2 linked regions of the Actinoalloteichus fjordicus genome follow. The protein of the gene in region 2 interacts with the protein of the main gene of each other region in a pairwise test. Links are inferred from orthologs where the notes say so. Each region holds a gene or a part of one and is shown on either strand. Other genes may lie near its edges.

Evidence for each region. The genes of interacting proteins can lie anywhere in the genome.
Region 1: the proteins of eno (region 2) and rpe interact in binary tests that used the Escherichia coli proteins (3 or more experiments, as listed by UniProt). The link is inferred for Actinoalloteichus fjordicus from one-to-one orthologs.

Annotation. Positions count from the first base shown.
Region 1 is NZ_CP016076.1:2,768,693-2,773,147, reverse strand. The notes cover bases 647-3,597. They hold rpe (ribulose-phosphate 3-epimerase), read right to left. Parts: upstream 2,496-3,597; coding sequence 1,797-2,495; downstream 647-1,796. Other genes in these bases: UA74_RS12395 (riboflavin synthase), read right to left, coding at 647-1,201. Also shown: UA74_RS12400 (bifunctional 3,4-dihydroxy-2-butanone-4-phosphate synthase/GTP cyclohydrolase II), read right to left, coding at 1-569; more of UA74_RS12395, read right to left, coding at 566-646; mmuM (homocysteine S-methyltransferase), read right to left, coding at 3,944-4,455. UniProt on the Escherichia coli protein: Catalyzes the reversible epimerization of D-ribulose 5-phosphate to D-xylulose 5-phosphate.
Region 2 is NZ_CP016076.1:796,679-801,113, forward strand. The notes cover bases 565-3,495. They hold eno (phosphopyruvate hydratase), read left to right. Parts: upstream 565-1,352; coding sequence 1,353-2,639; downstream 2,640-3,495. Other genes in these bases: UA74_RS03735 (tetratricopeptide repeat protein), read right to left, coding at 603-980; UA74_RS03745 (FtsB family cell division protein), read left to right, coding at 2,739-3,188; UA74_RS03750 (DUF501 domain-containing protein), read left to right, coding at 3,185-3,495. In the rest of the region: UA74_RS03730 (lytic transglycosylase domain-containing protein), read left to right, coding at 1-18; more of UA74_RS03750, read left to right, coding at 3,496-3,724; UA74_RS03755 (lytic transglycosylase domain-containing protein), read left to right, coding at 4,029-4,435. UniProt on the Escherichia coli protein: Catalyzes the reversible conversion of 2-phosphoglycerate (2-PG) into phosphoenolpyruvate (PEP). It is essential for the degradation of carbohydrates via glycolysis.

The sequences.
Region 1 (4,455 bases), 2.0 Mb from region 2 along the record:
TCCAATTCCTCCCGCCGCGCCATCTCGCCCTCGTCCTTCTGGCTGACGATCTCGCACAGCACACCCGCAGGGTGCAGTCCCGCGAGCCTCGCCAGGTCGACGGCCGCCTCGGTGTGGCCGGGACGCCGGAGCACCCCGCCCTCCTTGGCCCGCAGCGGCACCACGTGTCCGGGACGGAGCAGGTCGGAGGCGGTGGCCTCGGGGTCGGCGAGCAGTCGGATGGTGTGGCTGCGATCGGCGGCGGAGATGCCGGTGGTCACCCCGTCCTTGGCATCCACCGTCACCGCGTACGCGGTGCCCCGCCGATCCTGGTTGCTGTGGTACATCGGCGGCAGGTCCAACCGCGCACAGTCCTGCTCGGTGAGGGGCACGCACAGGTACCCCGAGGTGTGTCGCACCATGAACGCCACCAGCTCAGGGGTGGCCTTCGCCGCAGCGAAGATCAGGTCGCCCTCGTTCTCCCGGTCCTCGTCGTCGACGACGATCACCGGCCTGCCTGCGGCGATGTCGGCGATCGCCCGCTCGATCATCGCCACGTCGGGCCCGGAGCCCGGCCGCCCCTCGCTCATCGCGTCACCTCCGTCGTGACCGGGCTGGGCGACACGGGACGGGCGGCGTGCGCAGTCAGCTTCTCCACGTACTTGGCCAACACGTCGACCTCCAGGTTGACTCGATCACCCGGCGCTCGCCGACCCAGGGTGGTCAGTTCGAGTGTGGTCGGGATCAGGCTGACCGTGAAGGAGTCCGCGTCGACGGCGCTCACGGTCAGCGAGATGCCGTCGACGGCGATCGAGCCCTTCTCGACCACGTAGCGGGCCAGGGCCGAGGGCAGGGCGATCCGCACCAGCTCCCAGTGCTCAGCCGGGCTGCGCTCCACCACGGCGCCGACGCCGTCGACGTGCCCCTGCACGATGTGTCCGCCGAGCCGGGCGGTGACGGCCAGCGCTCGTTCCAGGTTGACCACGTCGCCACGCTCGATGCCGTCGAGGTTGCTGCGCAGCAGTGTCTCCGACATCACATCTGCGGTGAACGTCCCGTCGCGCACGTCGACAACGGTCAGACAGACGCCGTTGACCGCGATCGAGTCGCCGTGTCGTGCGTCGGAGACCGCCGAGGCGGCGGCGACCGTGAGTCGAGCGGCGTCGGGCAGGCGAGTCACCTCGCGAATCTCGCCCAGTTCCTCGACGATCCCGGTGAACACTGGTGACCTCCATGACGAGTGGACGACCGTTCGCACGCGCGGCGGCGACGAACCAGGTGTGCGGCGACTGCGGCACCTGCAGTCCGAGTCTCCCACCGTCGGGGGATCGACTCTTATCTCGGGTGTGCTGGTCTCATGCGACGGGAACCCGATCACCGAGATGATTCGTCGGACGCCCGAATCCGACGTGGTCGAAGCACGGCCGCCCCCTTGGCGAATACTCGACATGACGTCGCGTCGCAGGTCACACAGCTTGCCGTGGACACGTGCGCCCCGGACTGCCGTCGACGTGCCGGTGCGACGGCCGGGTGATCGACTGCGGTGCGGGGTGTGACTGCCTGGCGGAGGGGACGACTCGGCATGGCGGCGCCGCTCGACGGGCAGGTCGACGCAGCGGGCCGAGGTGGCAGACACGCCGCCGCGCCGCCGCCGCGTGCAGCAGCAGACCTGCGACCGCGGGGGACGAGACAGCAGACCGGCCGATCGCAGGTCTGGCACGACAGGCGCGCCGACCGTGCACGACGACACAACAGACATGCCGACCGTGCACGATGCGACGGCAGGCGGGGCTGCCGTCGGGGGACCACACGATCCGCTACGGCCGCTCAGCCGGTGTCCGATGGGCCGGGGCTGCGGCGGCGGCCTTGGATCGCAGGTACTCCACTGCCTCCCCGGCATCGGCTGCGGAGTACACGGCCGAGCCCGCGACGAAGCAGTCCACACCCGCCTCGGCCGCAGCCTCGATCGTCTGGGCGTTGATGCCGCCGTCGATCTCCACCAGCAGCCGCAGGTGCCCGGTGTCGACGAGGTGTCGGGCCTGCCGGACCTTGGCCAGGGTCTCCGGGATGAAGGACTGCCCGCCGAAACCGGGCTCCACGGACATCACCAGCAGCGTGTCGTAGTGGCGAAGCACGTCGAGATACGGCTCCAACGGGGTGTTCGGCTTGATAGAGAGTCCGGCCCGAGACCCGGCCGCCCGCAGATCACGGGCGATGCCGAGCAGGTCGGCGGCGGCCTCGGCGTGCACGGTGACGTTGTGTGCGCCCGCCTCGGCGTAGCCGACAGCCCATCGATCCGGGTCCTCGATCATCAGATGACAGTCCAGCGGGATGTCGGTGGCGGCCAGGAGGGCCTGCACCACGGGCAGTCCGAGCGTCAGGTTGGGCACGAAGTGGTTGTCCATGACGTCGACGTGGAGCCAGTCGGCGCCGGGGCGCCCCACGGTCCCCGCCACCGAGGCGACCTCGTCGGCCAGCCGGGCGAAATCGGCGGACAGGATCGACGGAGCGATCATCGGTCGACGATCGACGGTCGAGGGCTGAGCTGGTTCTGGTGCGACGGACACGCACCGGAGTGTAGGAGACGGGCCTGTACCGCCTGCGGAACGCGGTCGCCACGACAGGAGGAGGACGGCGAGGCCCGCCCGAGCAAGCCCGCCGAGCAAGCCCTGCCCGGCCCAGACCTGCCCGATCGAGACCTGCGGCGAGGCATGGACGTCGATCTCCTTCCGGACGGTCAGCCCGGGCGCGGTGACGGGGCGCACGCAGCCGGTCGACGGCGGTTGCAGCCCACCCCGAGCCGCAGCAGCGAACGGCCACCGCCTACGGGAGGAGGTCCCGATCAGGCAGCTCCGCCCTTCTAGGTCCAAGGCGCGTTCGATCGCGCGGCGGGCCCGGCCTGCGGGAGGCGCTGACGGTGGCCTCCGGACGGCTGGCTCCTCGATCGCGCCGTGGCCGACTCGTCCTTGCTCTTGAAAGAGCCGTTTCTCGGTCTCCTGCCTGCTGCGCAAAGAAGTCCGGATTCTCGATCCGCACCTCCCCGGCCCGTCGCGGGCACTCACTCACGAGGACCAGCCGAGTCGCCGTCGGGGCAGTAGGGCGTGCACGGCGTGGCAGCAGCCGGGCTCGATCGAATCCCGGCCGCAATCGCGACGGAGCAGGTGTTCCACCCGATCGATATCTTGCCGAAATCGAACACCTGTTCGATCATCGAATCATGACTTCTCACCACACTCCTCAACTGTTCGACACCCGCCGCACCGCGCCCGCCACGGCGGCGCCGTGGCTCGCCGAGCCTGCGGCTCACCCACCGTCACGGCGGTCCGCTCGCCGGTGGTCTCGCATGCGGACGATGGTCGTCGCCAGGTCGGCCCGAGCGATCATCGCGGCCGGGCGGCGCGAGCCACGGCAAACGGGCTCCGGGCTTCTCGCCCTGGCCGGGTTCGTCGCCGGGCTGCTCAGCAATGCCCTGGGCCCGCCGGGCTGTCGAAGGGGGCGGGCAGGGCCGAGAGCTGCCGGCGTGGGTCGTCCCGACCGGGCCGCAGGCGAGGGCGCCACCCGTATCCCCGATCACGCCGACGATGACGGCCTCGCAGGTGCCCGCGCTCGGGTGGCCGCCGTCGTCCTGGCACGGCTGCCGTGGCCCACCGCTCAGCACGGGGCGGCATCGACTCACCGCCGAGAACCTCTCGGCTCCTCGGCCGGGTCGCCGCACACGTCGCTGCCGAGAACGGTCGATCACGTCGCCCCCACGACGGTCGCCCACGCCGCAGGCGAAGGGGGCTCGGTGAGCAACGGGGAGGTGTGTCCGACGGCTGTCACCGAAGTCACCATCAGCGGGTGGTCGGGTCTGTCCTCACCCTCTGCACCGGATCGTGCCGAGGCCGGCGCACCCGCCCGGCAGGCCGGAAACCACTCGTCCGCTCGGCCCGAGCCCCCGCCCGCGCCGATCGGTCCGCACGAGTCACGTGCAGGCGTCGACCTCGGCCGCCAGCGCCGCGATCTCGGCGGGTCGGACGCGGCAGCAGCCGCCGACCAGGCGGGCACCCGCTGCGATCCAGTCGCGGACGTCGCCGGGACGAAACCGGCCGGGTCCGGCCCAGGCCCGCTCCGAGGCATTCCAGACCTCACCGCCGTCGGGGTAGACCACCACCGGTTTACCGCTGCACTCGGCGGCGAGTCGCACCACCTCGGCAACGCCGACCGGGCTGGCACAGTTCACCCCCACGGCCACGACGTCTGCTCGGCCCCGCACCATCGCGAAGGCCTCGGCCAGGGGCTGGCCTGCCCTGGTGTGCATCCCGGTGGAGGTGAAGGTCAGCCAGGCGGGCAGCCCCAGCCCGTCGAGTTCGGCGAGCACGGCCGCAGCCTCGTCGACGTCGGGAATGGTCTCGATCGCGAGCAGGTCCGGCGCTGTCTCGGCCAGCAGCCGGAGGCGGGGTCGGTGGAAGGCTCGAAGCTGACCGACGGTCAGGC
Region 2 (4,435 bases):
GTCCCCGAGGAGCCGTGACGGGCGTGCTCCGGTCGCCCTCTCGGCGATCCGGCCGGGAGTCGTGACCTGGAGCACGTGGTCGATACTGGCCGTCACGGCACAGGAACATGCAGGTCAGGAAGTATCGGCCCCGCGCATGCGGGGATGGCTCCAGCGGGGAGGCGAACGGGCCGACGATGGTGCATCGGCCCCGCGCATGCGAGGGCGGCTCCTGGCCGATCAACTGCGCGAACCTGGCGAGCGCATCGGCCCCGCGCCCGTAGGGACGGCCCCAGGATGGTGATGCCGTCGAGCACGGCGAAGGCATCGGCAACCCACACTCGGGCGGCTCACGGCGGCTGACCGCCCTTCGTCGTTGATCACCTCTTCGTTCGTACGACGAGGGGCTCTGGCCGTCAAGGGACTCATAAGCCCCTGGCCGAACCGGCCCTCTTCCTACGAAACGGCCTGCTGACAGCGCCGCACCGCCGCTGCCACCCCCGCACGCGGCGGGGGTGACTCGGCGGCGTCTCGACTCGGTGTGTCGTGCGGTGAGGCAGGATCCGCTCCAGTGCAGGCGGCCTGTCGACCGCCGTCGAGGAGCGTGCCCGCCGACCTGGCGCTCAGCGGTCCTGGAGGGCCACTCTGGCGCTGACCTCGCCCAGGGCGTCCTGATACTCCGGCGTCGGGTTCATCACGGCCGCCATCCGGATCTGCGCCAGTGCCTCGGTGAGTCTGCCCTGCCGTTGCAGGGTGCGGCCGAGGGCGAGGCGGGCGTAGTGATCGGCGGGATCGAGCTCGATCGCGGTGGTGAAGGCCTCCTCCGCCCGGCGGAACTGGGCGGTGTGCAGGTAGGCCCGGCCTGCGAGAAGCTGGACGCTGTGGGCGGCAGGGTTCTCGGCCAGCACGGGACGCAGCGCGCGCAGCGCCTCCAACGGGCGCCGATCGGCGAGCAGCGCCTCGGCCCGGCGGAAGGCGTCGAAGATGTCCTCGCTACTCATGGTCGACTCAACGCTACGCGGCACGAAGCTGTTCCACCTCCGCCATCCGGCTGGCCTGGGCCGGCCCGCTGGTCACCCGGAGTGGTCTGCCGCCGCCCGCACGGGGCTAGGCGCACCCGTCACCGAGCCGACACGGGTACGACGGGGACCGACGGCGGCCCGCCGCGCCGACCCCGACCGCCGCCCGTTCGACGGCGTGTCGGCGGTCGGCGCGGCGGGCCTGCCGACCAGCGGGCACACTTGATCGATCACCCGGCCCGGACCTGCGCCGAAGGGGCGCTGTGACGGGGGAGACGCCTGCCTTCGGCAGGGCCGGTCCACTCGCGGGCTAGGCTCGACGCCGATCAGTTTCACTCAGGGTGAGGAGCACAGGTGGCAGTCATCGAACAGGTCGGCGCCCGAGAGATCCTCGACTCGCGCGGCAACCCCACCGTCGAGGTCGAGGTCGCACTGGACGACGGCACGGTGGCCCGTGCGGCGGTGCCCTCCGGCGCCTCCACCGGAGAGCACGAGGCGGTCGAGCTCCGCGACGGCGACAAGGACCGGTACAACGGCAAGGGCGTCGAGAAGGCCGTCACGGCGGTGCTCGACGAGATCGGCCCGGAGCTGACCGGCATCGAGGCCATGGAGCAGCGGATCGTCGACCAGAAGCTCATCGACCTGGACGGCACCCCCGCCAAGTCGCGGCTCGGCGCCAACGCCACGCTCGGCGTCTCGCTGGCGGTGGCCAAGGCGGCGGCGGACTCCAGCGGTCTGGAGCTGTTCCGCTACGTCGGCGGCCCGAACGCGCACCTGCTTCCGGTGCCGATGTTCAACATCGTCAACGGCGGTGCCCACGCCGACAACGACGTGGACATCCAGGAGTTCATGATCGCGCCGATCGGCGCGGAGTCCTTCCGTGAGGCGCTGCGCTGGGGCGCGGAGGTCTACCACTCGCTGAAGTCGGTGCTCAAGAGCAAGCAGCTGGCCACCGGACTCGGTGACGAGGGCGGGTTCGCCCCTGACCTCGGCAGCAACCGCGAGGCGCTGGACCTGATCACCACGGCGATCGAGAAGGCGGGCTACCGGCCGGGCCGGGACGTCGTCCTCGCCCTGGACGTCGCCGCCACCGAGCTGTACTCCGAGGGCTCTTACACCTTCGAGAAGCGCACGCTCTCCGCCGAGGAGCTGTCGAGCTACTACGCCGAGCTGGTCGCCGCCTACCCGCTGGTGTCGATCGAGGACCCGCTGTCCGAGGACGACTGGGAGGGCTGGACCCACCTGACCGCCCAGATCGGCGACAAGGTGCAGATCCTCGGCGACGACCTCTTCGTCACCAACCCGGAGCGCCTGGCGCGCGGCATCGACGAGAGCGCGGCCAACGCGATGCTGGTCAAGGTGAACCAGATCGGCACGCTCACCGAGACGCTCGACGCGGTGGGTCTGGCTCACTCCAACGGGTTCAAGACGATGATGAGCCACCGGTCCGGCGAGACCGAGGACACCACCATCGCCGACCTCGCGGTGGCCGTCGGCAGCGGCCAGATCAAGACCGGCGCCCCCGCCCGCAGCGAGCGGGTCGCCAAGTACAACCAGCTCCTGCGGATCGAAGAGGCGTTGGGCGACGCCGCGCGGTACGCCGGAGAACTTGCCTTCCCCCGCTTCACTCCGGGAGCCTGAGGCATGGCCAGGCGCGAGCGGGACCGACCGCGTGGGCGAGGCGAGTCCCCTCCCGCTCGGTCGGCCGATCGCGCCCGGCGCACCACCAGGAACAGACAGGTGAACATCGCCAGCACCCTGCGCCGCCGGGTCCGCCGCCGCGTGAGCAGGCGTACCGGCACCGGCGGCGCCTTCGGGCTCGCCTCGACCCGGCGCGCGGCGATCCTCGCGCTGGTGGTGTGCGCGCTGGCGCTGAGCGTTGCGGTGCCGCTGCGCACCTACTTCACCCAGCAGGCCGAGATGACCGAGGCGGCGGAGCTGCGCGGCAGGCTGGAGCAGGAACGCGGGGAGCTGGAGCAGCGACGCGACCAGCTCTCCGATCCCGCACACATCGAGGCGGAGGCACGGCGGCGGCTGCGATACGTCCGGCCCGGCGAGACGCCGTACATCGTGCAGCTCCCCGCCGAACAGCGAGAACAGGCGGCGGACTCCGCCGATCAACAACCGGAGCAACAGGACGCCCCCTGGTTCGCCAGGCTGTGGCGTTCCATCACGGGAGGCGAGGAATGAGCGTCGGATCATCGGTGCCGGGCGCGACGCGGGCCACGGACGGCGATCGTGCCGCCGTCGCCGCTCAGCTCGGCAGGTCGCCGCGTGGGCTGCTGTCGGTGGCCGCCCGCTGCCCCAGCGGGCATCCGGCGGTTGTGCTGACCAGCCCTCGCCTCGAGGACGGCAGCCCGTTCCCGACGCTCTACTACCTGACCTGTCCGCGACTCACCGGCCTCGCCAGCACCCTGGAGACCTCGGGGTTGATGCGGGAGATGACCGAGCGCCTCGATGCGGACCCGGAGCTGGCCGCCGCATATCAGCGGGCGCACGAGTCCTATCTGGCACAGCGCGACGCGATCGAGCCGTTGGGCACCGAGGTGAGCGCGGGCGGGATGCCGACGCGGGTCAAGTGCCTGCACGTGCACCTGGCTCACCGGCTCGCCGTGGGTCCGGGCGTGAATCCGTTCGGCGACGAGGTACTGGACCGGCTGGCCGAATCGTGGCCCGCAGGCGACTGCGCCGGGCCTGCCGACGGCCGGGACTCCGCCGCACCCTGATCACGGCTGCATCGTGGGCGTTGTTCCACTGTGATCATCGTTTCACGGTGATCGTGCTGCACCGAGCCCGTGCTTCACTGTGTGTGCGCTTCACCGGGAGCAGACGATTCCGGCGGTGAGATGGGTTCGTCCGAGCAGGAGCACGGGGCCGGTGGACAGGGCGGTGCCACTTTCGTCCATCGGGGCGGATGTTCGCCTCCGGTAGGCCGGTTCTTCCGCCGAAGGTTGAGAACCTCGGCCCGGTGAGCTGAAATACTCGGTGTCTTCGGTGATCGGCTCGGCGCGCGAGGAAGGTGCAGTCCTGGTGACAATCCCGGCGCAGCAGGCTTACGACGACTCGACCCGCACCTGGTGGCGATCGCAGCGGAGGTCGAGTCGCAAGGTCGCCTCGGCGGCCGTCCTGTTCGCCGTGATGTTGTTGCCTGCGACGCTCGGCGCCGTCGAGTCCTCGCCGGTGTTCCCCCGGCAGGACAGTGACGTCGCGGAACTCGCACTGTCCGATACGGACAGTCTGATCAACCTGTTACGCCACCGCGACGACGACGGCGGCGGTTACGGGGTCGGCGGCCGTCTCCCGGGCGGCACTCAGATCAGCCCGGAGTACAGCCAGGCTTCCTCCGGACCGGGATCGCGTGACGACGACGACAGCTCGGTGATCGGGCCCGGCGCGAACGCGCGAGGCATCCCCGGCGTCGTCCTGGAGGCCTACCT